DNA from 3 places in the Streptomyces sp. NPDC033177 genome. Region 3 is predicted to be linked to each of the others. Evidence: riboswitches for the same ligand, from Rfam matches in the RefSeq annotation. Region 3 holds a riboswitch; each other region holds the start of a gene.
The links. A riboswitch is a leader RNA that binds a small molecule or an ion and turns the genes downstream of it on or off. The one in region 3 is predicted to bind cyclic di-AMP.
Positions count from the first base shown of each region.

Region 1: it holds a riboswitch for cyclic di-AMP, as region 3 does, so the genes downstream of both, ACZ5U5_RS12625 (C40 family peptidase) here and ACZ5U5_RS21530 (transglycosylase family protein) in region 3, are expected to answer to the same signal.
Region 2: it holds a riboswitch for cyclic di-AMP, as region 3 does, so the genes downstream of both, ACZ5U5_RS26360 (M23 family metallopeptidase) here and ACZ5U5_RS21530 (transglycosylase family protein) in region 3, are expected to answer to the same signal.

Region 1 covers NZ_JBVIPS010000003.1:330,681-333,926, reverse strand. The annotation lists gene ACZ5U5_RS12640 (amidase family protein) at 1-72, opposite strand, end outside; gene ACZ5U5_RS12635 (ATP-dependent Clp protease proteolytic subunit) at 355-1,020, shown strand; gene ACZ5U5_RS12630 (hypothetical protein) at 1,028-1,336, shown strand; cyclic di-AMP (ydaO/yuaA leader) riboswitch at 1,701-1,864, shown strand; gene ACZ5U5_RS12625 (C40 family peptidase) at 1,868-2,341, shown strand; gene ACZ5U5_RS12620 (DUF6328 family protein) at 2,441-2,983, shown strand; gene ACZ5U5_RS12615 (LysR family transcriptional regulator) at 3,096-3,246, shown strand, end outside.
Region 2 covers NZ_JBVIPS010000008.1:21,547-24,792, forward strand. The annotation lists gene ACZ5U5_RS26360 (M23 family metallopeptidase) at 32-1,117, opposite strand; cyclic di-AMP (ydaO/yuaA leader) riboswitch at 1,129-1,275, opposite strand; gene ACZ5U5_RS26365 (PP2C family protein-serine/threonine phosphatase) at 1,478-2,635, opposite strand; tRNA gene ACZ5U5_RS26370 (tRNA-Met) at 2,746-2,819, opposite strand.
Region 3 covers NZ_JBVIPS010000006.1:108,828-112,073, forward strand. The annotation lists gene eno (phosphopyruvate hydratase) at 1-1,158, opposite strand, end outside; gene ACZ5U5_RS21530 (transglycosylase family protein) at 1,471-2,175, opposite strand; cyclic di-AMP (ydaO/yuaA leader) riboswitch at 2,179-2,373, opposite strand; gene ACZ5U5_RS21535 (LysM peptidoglycan-binding domain-containing protein) at 2,556-3,246, opposite strand, start outside.

The DNA of each region.
Region 1 (3,246 bases), on a different contig from region 3:
CGTCGGCAGAATCAGCGCGTCATTGCGGTCGAAGAACTCCCGCATCCGGTGGAACAGTTCGCCGTGCAGCACGGTGGCCCGCTCCAGGTCGATGCCGGTGAGCGCGCGCCCCTGCCGTACGTTCCGGACGAGGCTGGGTTTGATCCGGTCCGCCGCACTCTCGACGAGCGCGCCGAGCGAGGTGGGCGAGCTCGGACGCTGCCATACGAGGCTCTCGGCTGGGGGCGGTTGAGATCACGACGAGGCGAAGCATGCCCGCGCCGCGTCCGCCCCTCACCCCACTTTACGTACGTCCTGTACATTTTTTACAGAGGCCTTGGGGAGCAGCCGACCCCGGCAGAGGAGAGACATGCCATGAACCAGCCGTTCGCCCGTTATGTCCTGCCCGAGTTCACCGAGCGCTCCAGTACGGGCCAGCGGACGCTGGACCCGTACTCGAAGCTGCTCGAGGAGCGCATCGTCTTCTTGGGGACGCCGATCGACGACACGTCGGCCAATGACGTGATGGCGCAGTTCATGCACCTCGAATACCTGGCGCCCGACCGCGACATCGCGCTCTACATCAACTCCCCCGGCGGCTCCTTCAGCGCGATGACCGCGATCTACGACACGATCCAGTTCGTCGCCTGCGACGTGGAGACGACCTGTCTGGGCCAGGCCGCGTCGTCGGCCGCCGTCCTGCTGGCCGCGGGCACTCCCGGCAAGCGGCTCGCGCTGCCCGGCGCCCGCGTGCTGATCCACCAGCCCTCGCTCGCCGAGCCGGTCCGAGGCCAGACCTCCGACCTGGCGATCCAGGCCGACGAACTCCTGCGCACGCGCGCGCAACTGGAGAAGCTGCTCGTCCGGCACACGGGACAGAGCGCGGAACGCGTCGCGGCCGACATAGAGCGGGACAAGATCTTCGACGCCGCCGAGGCGGTCGACTACGGCCTGGTGGACCGGATCATCGCGAGCCGCAAGTCCTCCCCGCTCACCCCGGATAGGCACAGCCCGGACCCGCGCACCCCGGATGCGGGGTGAGCCACCGATGCTGCCGCCCGAACTTCCCCCGCTCCCCGCGCTCACCCGCGCCGAGGGCGAGTTGATCGACCGGTACCTCGAAGTGGTCGACCTGCTGGGCCGGATCAACCCCGCCCGCGCATCGGACACCTACGGAGGACTACGCGCCGCCCAGGCCCTGGTCAGCAGCGCGACCGCCCTGCGGGACGCCCTGACGCTCATGCACCAGCGGGGTGAAACCGCCGTGCACGCACCGACGCTGGCCCGTGCGCTGCGTGTGCTCGACGGAGAGCGGCGTGCCGGGCGGGTCACCGTGCCGCCCCCGGCGGCATCCTGAGCCCCCGTCATCCGGGCCCGCGAACTCCGTTGCGTCCGGGGGTGATCTCAAACGAACCAAACGGGCTACCACATTCGGCGTAGACATACGTCCTTTTTTGAGACGCCTTCAGTTGCGTCAGATGTGTACGCGTGGGCCGGAATTCCTCGTTCCGGTGCTGGTCGAACGATCATCCGGCGCGCTCTCCGGTTCCCGAATCCGACCGTGTCCACCCGAACGGTTCAGCCGTGAGGAGCCTCACAAAACGCCGTTTCGGCTCGGTTTTCGACCCCAAGTCGGGTCAAGATCCTCTCCGACGACAAGCCCCCGCCACAGCGGCGGGGCGGTCCGGGCGGACGCCGAGTCCTGCCGCCGCCCGGATGACCGGTCGACATCGGTGCATCGGCAGGAGTGGAGGACCCAGGCATGACGGGTCGGTCCGGAAGGTCCGGACAACGATCCTTGGGGTGAAGCCGCAGTACGCGGCCGGGCAACTTTGTCAGCCCGAATCCGACAGGTCATCCTTCACAGGCGGTTGACGAAGGGTTGCGCATGACTGCGCTGAATCATGTTCCGTCGCTGCTCACCAGGGTCGGGTCCGTATCCGCCCTCACGCTCGCCGTCGTAGGCGGCACCCTCGTGGCCCCCGGGCTCACGTCGGAGGCGGAGGCCGCGACACACGGGACGAAGGCGCTCAAGATCGCCGCCTCCAAGAAAGGCTCTCCGTACCGCTACGGGGCCACGGGGCCACACCGCTTCGACTGCTCGGGCCTGACCCAGTACTCCTTCAAGCGCGCGGGCAAGAAGCTGCCACGCACCGCCGCACAGCAGTACAACAAGACCCGCCATGTCTCCGCGTCCAACCGCGTCCGCGGCGACCTGGTCTTCTTCCACTCCGGCCGGAACGTCTACCACGTCGGCATCTACGCCGGTAAGGGCCGGATCTGGCACGCCCCCAAGTCGAACACCAAGGTGCGGCTCGAGAAGATCTGGACGAAGAGCGTCTCGTACGGCAGGGTGCGCTGATCATCCGTCACCGGCCGTCGGCCGGGCGGCCCCCCGCCCGGCCCTCTGGTCGGCGCGCCCGTCAAGCGTGGGGCGTGTCGGCACGGATACTCGTGCGCCATGGCCGAAAACAACAGTGCTCCCCCCTCGGACGACCCACCGCGCAACGAGACGCGCTTCGAACGCGCCGACCGCAACTTCGCGGAGATCCTCCAGGAGCTGCGCGTCACGCAGGCCGGGGTGCAGATCCTCTTCGCCTTCCTGCTGACCCTCGCCTTCACCGAGCGCTTCACCTCGCTCGACACGGTGCAGCGCGCCACATACGTCACCACGCTGCTGCTCGCCGTGCTCGCCGCCGCGCTGTTCACCGCGCCGGCGGCCGTGCACAGGTCGCTGTTCGGCCAGCACTCCAAGCCGCTGATCGTGCGCGTGTCGTCCCGTCTGGCCGGCATCGGTCTGGTGGTCCTGGTCTTCGCGGTCTCGGGCGCCGTGCTCCTGGTCGTCGACGTGGCGGTGGGCCGGACCGGCGGAATCATCGCGAGCGCGGCCACGCTCGTGGTGTGCTCGGGCCTGTGGGGACTGCTCCCCCTTCTGGTGCGCCGTGCGCGCGACGACGAGGAATCGGACGGCCCGGACGACGTCAGGTCATCAAAGCCTCGGTGAAGCACCGGCCCGCGCCCGTTCAGCGCTCGCCGGCCGCGCCGACGACCGCAGCGCGCGCATATCCTGGGTCTGCCTTGAGCAGCCGTTTACCCCCACGCCGCCGGGAGCGACCATGTACGACCCGACGCGGCTCGCCGCACTGGTGGCGGTCTCCGAGGCCGGGTCGATCACCCGCGCCGCCGAACGCCTCGGCTACACCGTGCCCGCCCTCTCCCAGCAGCTGGCCAAGCTCGAACGTGAGGCGGGCACCGCGCTCCTGGTAC
Region 2 (3,246 bases), on a different contig from region 3:
TCGCCAGGACCGCCGGGGTTCTGGGGTTACCTCAGATCGACTGGCCCTTGCCGCGCAGCCACGCCGCCGGGTCGACCCCGGTGGAGTCGCCGCCCGGGTGAACCTCCATGTGGAGGTGCGCGCCGGTGACGTTGCCGGTGGCACCGACGCGGCCGATGGTCTCGCCGGTGGTGACCTTCTGGCCGGCGCTGACGTTCATGGAGGACTGGTGGCAGAACCAGACCTCGGTGCCGTCGTCGAGTTCGAGGACCGTGCGGTAGCCGTACGCCCCCGCCCAGCCGGCCTCCTTGATGGTGCCGGAGTGGACGGCCTTGATGGGCGTGCCCGTGGGAGCCGCGAAGTCCAGGCCGGTGTGGTAGCCGGAGGACCACATGGAGCCGGGCTGACCGAAGGTGCCGGTGAGCGTGTACGAGGCGACGGGCAGCGTGTAGCTCTTCGCGAGCTTGGCCAGGCGCTCCGCCTCGGCCTTCTTCTTGGCGGCGGCCTCGGCCTTCTTCTTCGCGGCGGCCTTCTCGGCGGCGATCTTCTTCTCGGCCGCGGACTGCTTGGCGGCGGCCTGTTCGGCGGCCTGCTTGACGGCGGCTTCCTCGGCGGCCTTCTGGACCGCGTCGTCCGCCTGGTCCTGCTGGCTCTCCGCCTGCTCCATGATGCGGGCCCGCAGTGCCTCGCCCGCGTCCGTGGTGCCCTGCTCGGCGTCGGCGGTGCTGAGGCCGGCGGCGCTGAGGGGTGCGGCGGCGGTCGTCACGCCGTTGTCCGCGGAACCCGAGTCGGCCGAGCCGTCGGATATCAGGGAACCCACGCCCGGAAGCGACTTGGCCTCCGGCAGCGAGTCCGTGACGGCCGAGAGGTCCGGCATCGCGATGGAGACCGGGGGCTTGCCGTCCTGCGCGGTGGCGATGCCGCCCGCGCCGACGGCGGCGATGACGCCTACGCCGAGAACCGTGGAGCTGCGGGCGAGCCCGCCACCACCCCGCTTGTGGACGCGGTGCCTGCCGCGGACGGGACGGATGGACTCCTCGGTGGGGTTCCATTCCTCCCAGGAATTGTCGTCGTACCCACCGAAATCGTCGTCATTCGGTACGTAAACGCCTTGGGGGGCAGGGCGGTTGGACGCCACTGGGGCGCACTCCTTTCCTTCCTTCTCGCCTACCGGGTTAGCTGACGGGTTCGGAGCAGGAAGGTCTCCTACGAACATCTGGCACGGAGGCACAGATGCCCGATTCACCCCAATTAGTGGTTCCCCGGCTCCCTTTCGGGATTAGGCGCGTGCGCGCGGAGCCGACTCGAGTGACGGCTGGGACGACCGCGCTGCGTTATCGAACGTTAATAGACAGCAGGCCCGTATTCCAAGCTGTTCCGACTGATCGTTAATGCTCACGGCCTGCATTTATCGGGACACCGGGGGCCGGAACGGGGCGAGTTGACCCCACTTCTTCACACACCGGAGCTTCACATCTCCTTGACAGTGCGTCAGTTGTTATGCGGAGTGGTGTCCTTCCGTCACGGCCGGTGACAGGGGCCGCCGCACCGCGAGCAACGCCATGTCGTCGGTCCCCCCGCCGCCGGTGTGCCGCCGCACTTCCTCGACGAGCGTCGTCAGGAGTGCGTCGGGTCCGCCCGGCCCCGGGAAGATCCGGCCGCCGAGCCGCGTCGCCGGGTCGTAGAACTCGCCCCGGGCGTCACGCGCCTCGGAGAGCCCGTCGGTGTAGAGCAGCAGCATCGCCCCCGGCGGGAACTCCGTCTCGTCCGCGCGGTCCGGCCAGGCGCCCAGGTCACCCATCCCGAGCGGCAGTGCGGGCTCGGTGGCGGACATGACGCACAGCCGTCCGTCGCCGCGCAGGAGCAGCGGGCCCGGGTGCCCGCGGTTGATGAGACGCACCAGACCGTCGCCGTGCGGGATCTCCGCGAGCACGGCGGTGGTGAACCCCTCGAAGGCGTCGAGCCCGTCGCGCCGTGTGCCCTCACGCGCGAGGGCACGCTCCAGGCGCTGTGCCACGGCCTCAAGCGTGGACTCCTGCTCGGCGGCCTCCCGGAACGCCCCGATCACCACGGCGACGGCCGCCACCGCGCCCATGCCCTTGCCCCGTACGTCGCCGACGATGACGCGGACGCCGTGCGGGGTGTCCTGCACGGCGTACAGATCGCCTCCGATGAACGCGTCGGCCTCCGCGGCCTCGTACCGTGCCGCGACGTCGAGGCCGCCGATGCGGGGGTCCGGCTGTGGCAGCACGGCGCGCTGGGCGGCCTCGGAGATGGAGCGGGCGGACGCGAGCTGTTTGTCGCTGCGACGTACGACGCGGTTGATGACGACGGCGAGGACGGCGACGGTCGCCACCGTGATCAGTTCGGTGACGGCCTCCACGTCGGTGGTGGTGCTGGACTTGAAGTGCAGGGCGAGGACGGCGGAGCAGGAGGCGGTGCCGATGAGGACGGTGCTGAGCAGCGAGTAGAAGGGCGCTGCGATGAGCGGGGCCGCGGTGAACAGGGGCACGGCGGTGAACCTGGCGGGGGTCGACACGTCGTACACGATCCCGAGGACGATGAGCAGCAGGGGAAGAGCCCGCACGAGTGCCCGCTCGTGCCGGACATCGGGACGCGTGCCGCCGCCCCCGCCGATTCCTCCTCGCTGCCCCACTCACTCAGGGTTCCCGGAGGGGCGGCGGGGGGCGACCGGTGTGGGCCGACCGGGTCATGGAAACACCGAAGGCCCGGATCCATTTCTGGATCCGGGCCTTCGGTCTTTAGTAGCGGGGACAGGATTTGAACCTGCGACCTCTGGGTTATGAGCCCAGCGAGCTACCGAGCTGCTCCACCCCGCGCCGTTGAATGCAACTCTACGCCATCAGGGGGAGTGAAAGCGAACCGGTTACGAACCGCCTGCGAACGGAGCCTTCCACAGGGGCGCAGGGGCGCAGGGGCGCAGGGGAGCTGGGGAGACGGTCCGCTCGGGCGCCCGGCGGAGCGTGACGACCCGGACCGGGCGTCGTTTGCCAGCTCCTGAAGAAGATCATCACCATAGGCATGACAACTGCTCCAACGGCAACGTCATCGACCACGCTCGGACCGCGCTGCCGGCCCAGGTCCGGCTCAGGCCTTCTGGCGGCGGCCGCGTGCCCTACCTGACGTGACCCCCCATACCGTCCCGACCGAGCATTCCCCACGGACAGAAACCGGAGGCGTGGAAACCCGGCCGGCAGAAAGATCGGCCGCTCGAGGTCGGCAGTGGGCCTACCGCGGTTCGCCCTG
Region 3 (3,246 bases):
CTTGATCTGGCCGCAGTTGGTGGCGACGGCGAGGTCGGCGATGGTGACGTCCTCGGTCTCGCCGGAGCGGTGCGACATCATGCACTTGAAGCCGCTGCGCTGCGCCATCTCGACGGCGTCGAGGGTCTCGGTCAGCGAGCCGATCTGGTTGACCTTCACCAGGAGGGCGTTGGCCGACTTCTCCTCGATGCCACGGGCGAGGCGCTCGGGGTTGGTGACGAACAGGTCGTCGCCGACGAGCTGGACCTTGTCGCCGAGCTTCTCGGTGATGACGTTCCAGCCGGCCCAGTCGTCCTCGAACAGCGGGTCCTCGATGGAGACGAGGGGGTACGAGGCGACGAGCTCCTCGTAGTACTCGGTCATCTCGGCGGCCGAGCGGGACTTGCCCTCGAAGTCGTACGAGCCGTCCTTGTAGAACTCGGACGCGGCGACGTCGAGCGCGAGCGCGATCTGCTCGCCGGGGACGTAACCGGCCTGCTTGATGGCCTCGAGGATGAGGTCGAGCGCGGCGCGGTTGGAGTCCAGGTTCGGGGCGAAGCCGCCCTCGTCGCCCAGGCCGGTGGAGAGGCCCTTGTCCTTCAGGACCTTCTTCAGCGTGTGGTAGACCTCGGTGCCCCAGCGCAGGGCCTCGGAGAACGACTCGGCGCCGATCGGCGCGATCATGAACTCCTGGATGTCGACGTTCGAGTCGGCGTGCGACCCGCCGTTCAGGATGTTCATCATCGGAACGGGCAGCAGGTGCGCGTTCGGGCCGCCGAGGTAGCGGAAGAGCGGGAGGTCGGAGGCCTCCGACGCGGCGTGCGCGACGGCGAGCGAGACGCCGAGGATGGCGTTGGCGCCGAGCGAGCCCTTGTTGTCGGTGGCGTCGAGGTCGAACATCGCCTGGTCGATCAGGCGCTGCTCGGTCGCGTCGTACCCGACGAGCTCCGGGCCGATCTGCTCGATGACGGCGAGGACGGCCTTCTCCACGCCCTTGCCCATGTAACGGTTGGGGTCACCGTCACGGAGTTCGATGGCCTCGAAAGCACCGGTGGACGCACCGGACGGAACGGCGGCACGACCCGTGCTGCCGTCGTCGAGGCCGACCTCGACCTCGACCGTGGGGTTGCCTCGGGAGTCCAGGATTTCCCGGGCTACGACGACGTCGATGGACGGCACGAGCATCTCCTTCTGGGATGTGACGCGGGTACGCGGGGCGTTGGCCTCGCGGACACGAGCCTAACCGGCTCCCGGACAAGAGCCAGCCGAGCGACCGTCCTGTGGACAAACCGAGAGCAAAAAGTTTCCGAACGGAACAAACATAACCCCGCCCCGGTGCGTACGGGGGATACGCGCACCGGGGCGGGGTGGACCGGAGGACGGGGGCCGCCCCTCAAGGGGCGCGGGGCTATGACATATGCGGCTCCGCCGCGTGGGCGCGACAAGCCACGACGCACCCGCAGGCAAAAGACCAGCGAGGCGCCGCCAGACCTAGCTCAGGTGGAGCTGCTGGCCCGGGAAGATCATGTCGGCGTTCTCGATGATGTCGCCGTTGAGCTTGTACACCTTGTGCCAGCCGCCCTTGACGTCCTCCGCCTTGGCGATCTTGGAGAGGGTGTCACCCTTCTTGACCTTGTACTCGCCGTCGCCCTTCTTGACCGTCTCGCCGGTCGGGGTCTCGACGGTCTTCTTGGACTCGGTCTTCGGGGCCTCGGCCTTGGGAGCGGCCTGCTGCGGCTGCTCGGTCTGCGGCGTGGGCTGGCTCTTGGGCTGCTCCTGGGTCTGCTGCGGGGCGCTCTCCTGCGCACCGCCACCCTCGTTGGAGGCGCCCGAGAGGCCGACGCCGCAGCTCGGCCAGGCACCCTTGCCCTGACCCGCGAGGACCTTCTCGCCGATCTCGATCTGCTGGGCCTTGGAGGCCTTGTCGGCGGTGGGCGCGTACTTCGTGCCGCCGTACGCGGCCCAGGTGGACGACGAGAACTGCAGGCCGCCCGTGTAGCCGTTGCCGGTGTTGATCGACCAGTTGCCGCCCGACTCGCACTGGGCGACGGCGTCCCACTCGGAGTTCGTGGCGGCGGAGGCCTGGCCGGCCGCCATCAGCGGGGCTGCGACCGCGACACCGGTGACGCCGGCGAGCGTGGCGACACGGGTGGCCTTGGACGGGCGGCGGTGCTTGCCCTTGCTGGAAAACAGCATGAGTGATCCCCTCACCGACGCCTGCGAGGTGAGCTGTCGGGTTCGGGCCGATGAAGTTGCCCGGCCGCACTTCCTGAGTGCGACTTAACCCCTAGCCGTTCCCGTCCGTCTCCCCGCCTCGCTCTCGCGAGGCCGTTCAACGGCCGGGCCCGGCGCAAACCTTGGGTCCCCCGCTCCTGCCTACGGCGCATTACGCGACGACTGTTCCCGAACGGCCGTTGGCAGGACTCGGCGTACCGACCGGCGGGGCCCGCTGTGGCGAGCGGTCACGACCGTAGTCATGCGATCGCCCGAATTTCAAAGACGATCAGGGCTTCTGAGACCCATGTCTCACTTGCGCCAATTGGGGCATCAGGCGCAAAGTGACTCGCCAACTACCCCTACTTTTCGCCCAAATCGAGGCTCTGACCGGGAAGGATGAGGTCGGGGTCGGAGCCGACCGACTTCTCGTTCTCGGCGTACAGCTCGGTCCACCCGCCCTGCAGCTCCAGGTCGTCGGCGATGACCGAGAGGCTGTCCCCGGAACGGACCGTGTACGTCCCGTCGGTGACGTCGTGCTCGCGCTCGTCGCCGCGCGAGGCGTGCCGGCCCGAACCCTCGCGGGCGGACCCTTCGGACGCCTCGTCGTCGGCACTATCGCCGCGGTGACGACCCTCGCTCTCACCGGTGGAGGGGGTGGGCGCTGGCGAAGTGGCGTCATCCTGCTCGGACTTGCCCGGCTCGCCGGACTTGGCCGAGTCGCCGGACTTGGCCGAGTCATCCGATGTGCCCGACTCGTCGTGATTCTTGTCTCGTGACGCGTCGTCGGTGTCCGGCTTCTCGGACGGCTCGGCACTGTCCGACGGGTCGGCGCTGTTCGAGGGGTCGGCCGACTCGCTCGGCGACGCGTCCGGCTCGTCCGACCCGCCCGGCTTCGACGATTCGCCGGACCCGGTCGATTCCGACGGCTCGTCAGAAGGAATGGTCGTGATCGGGGCGCCCGGGTCGACGTCGGCGGCGGCGCCGCCCTCGGTGAGGCCGGCGATCGGCGCGCAGCTCGGCCAGGCGTCGGGACCCTGGTCGTCGAGGACC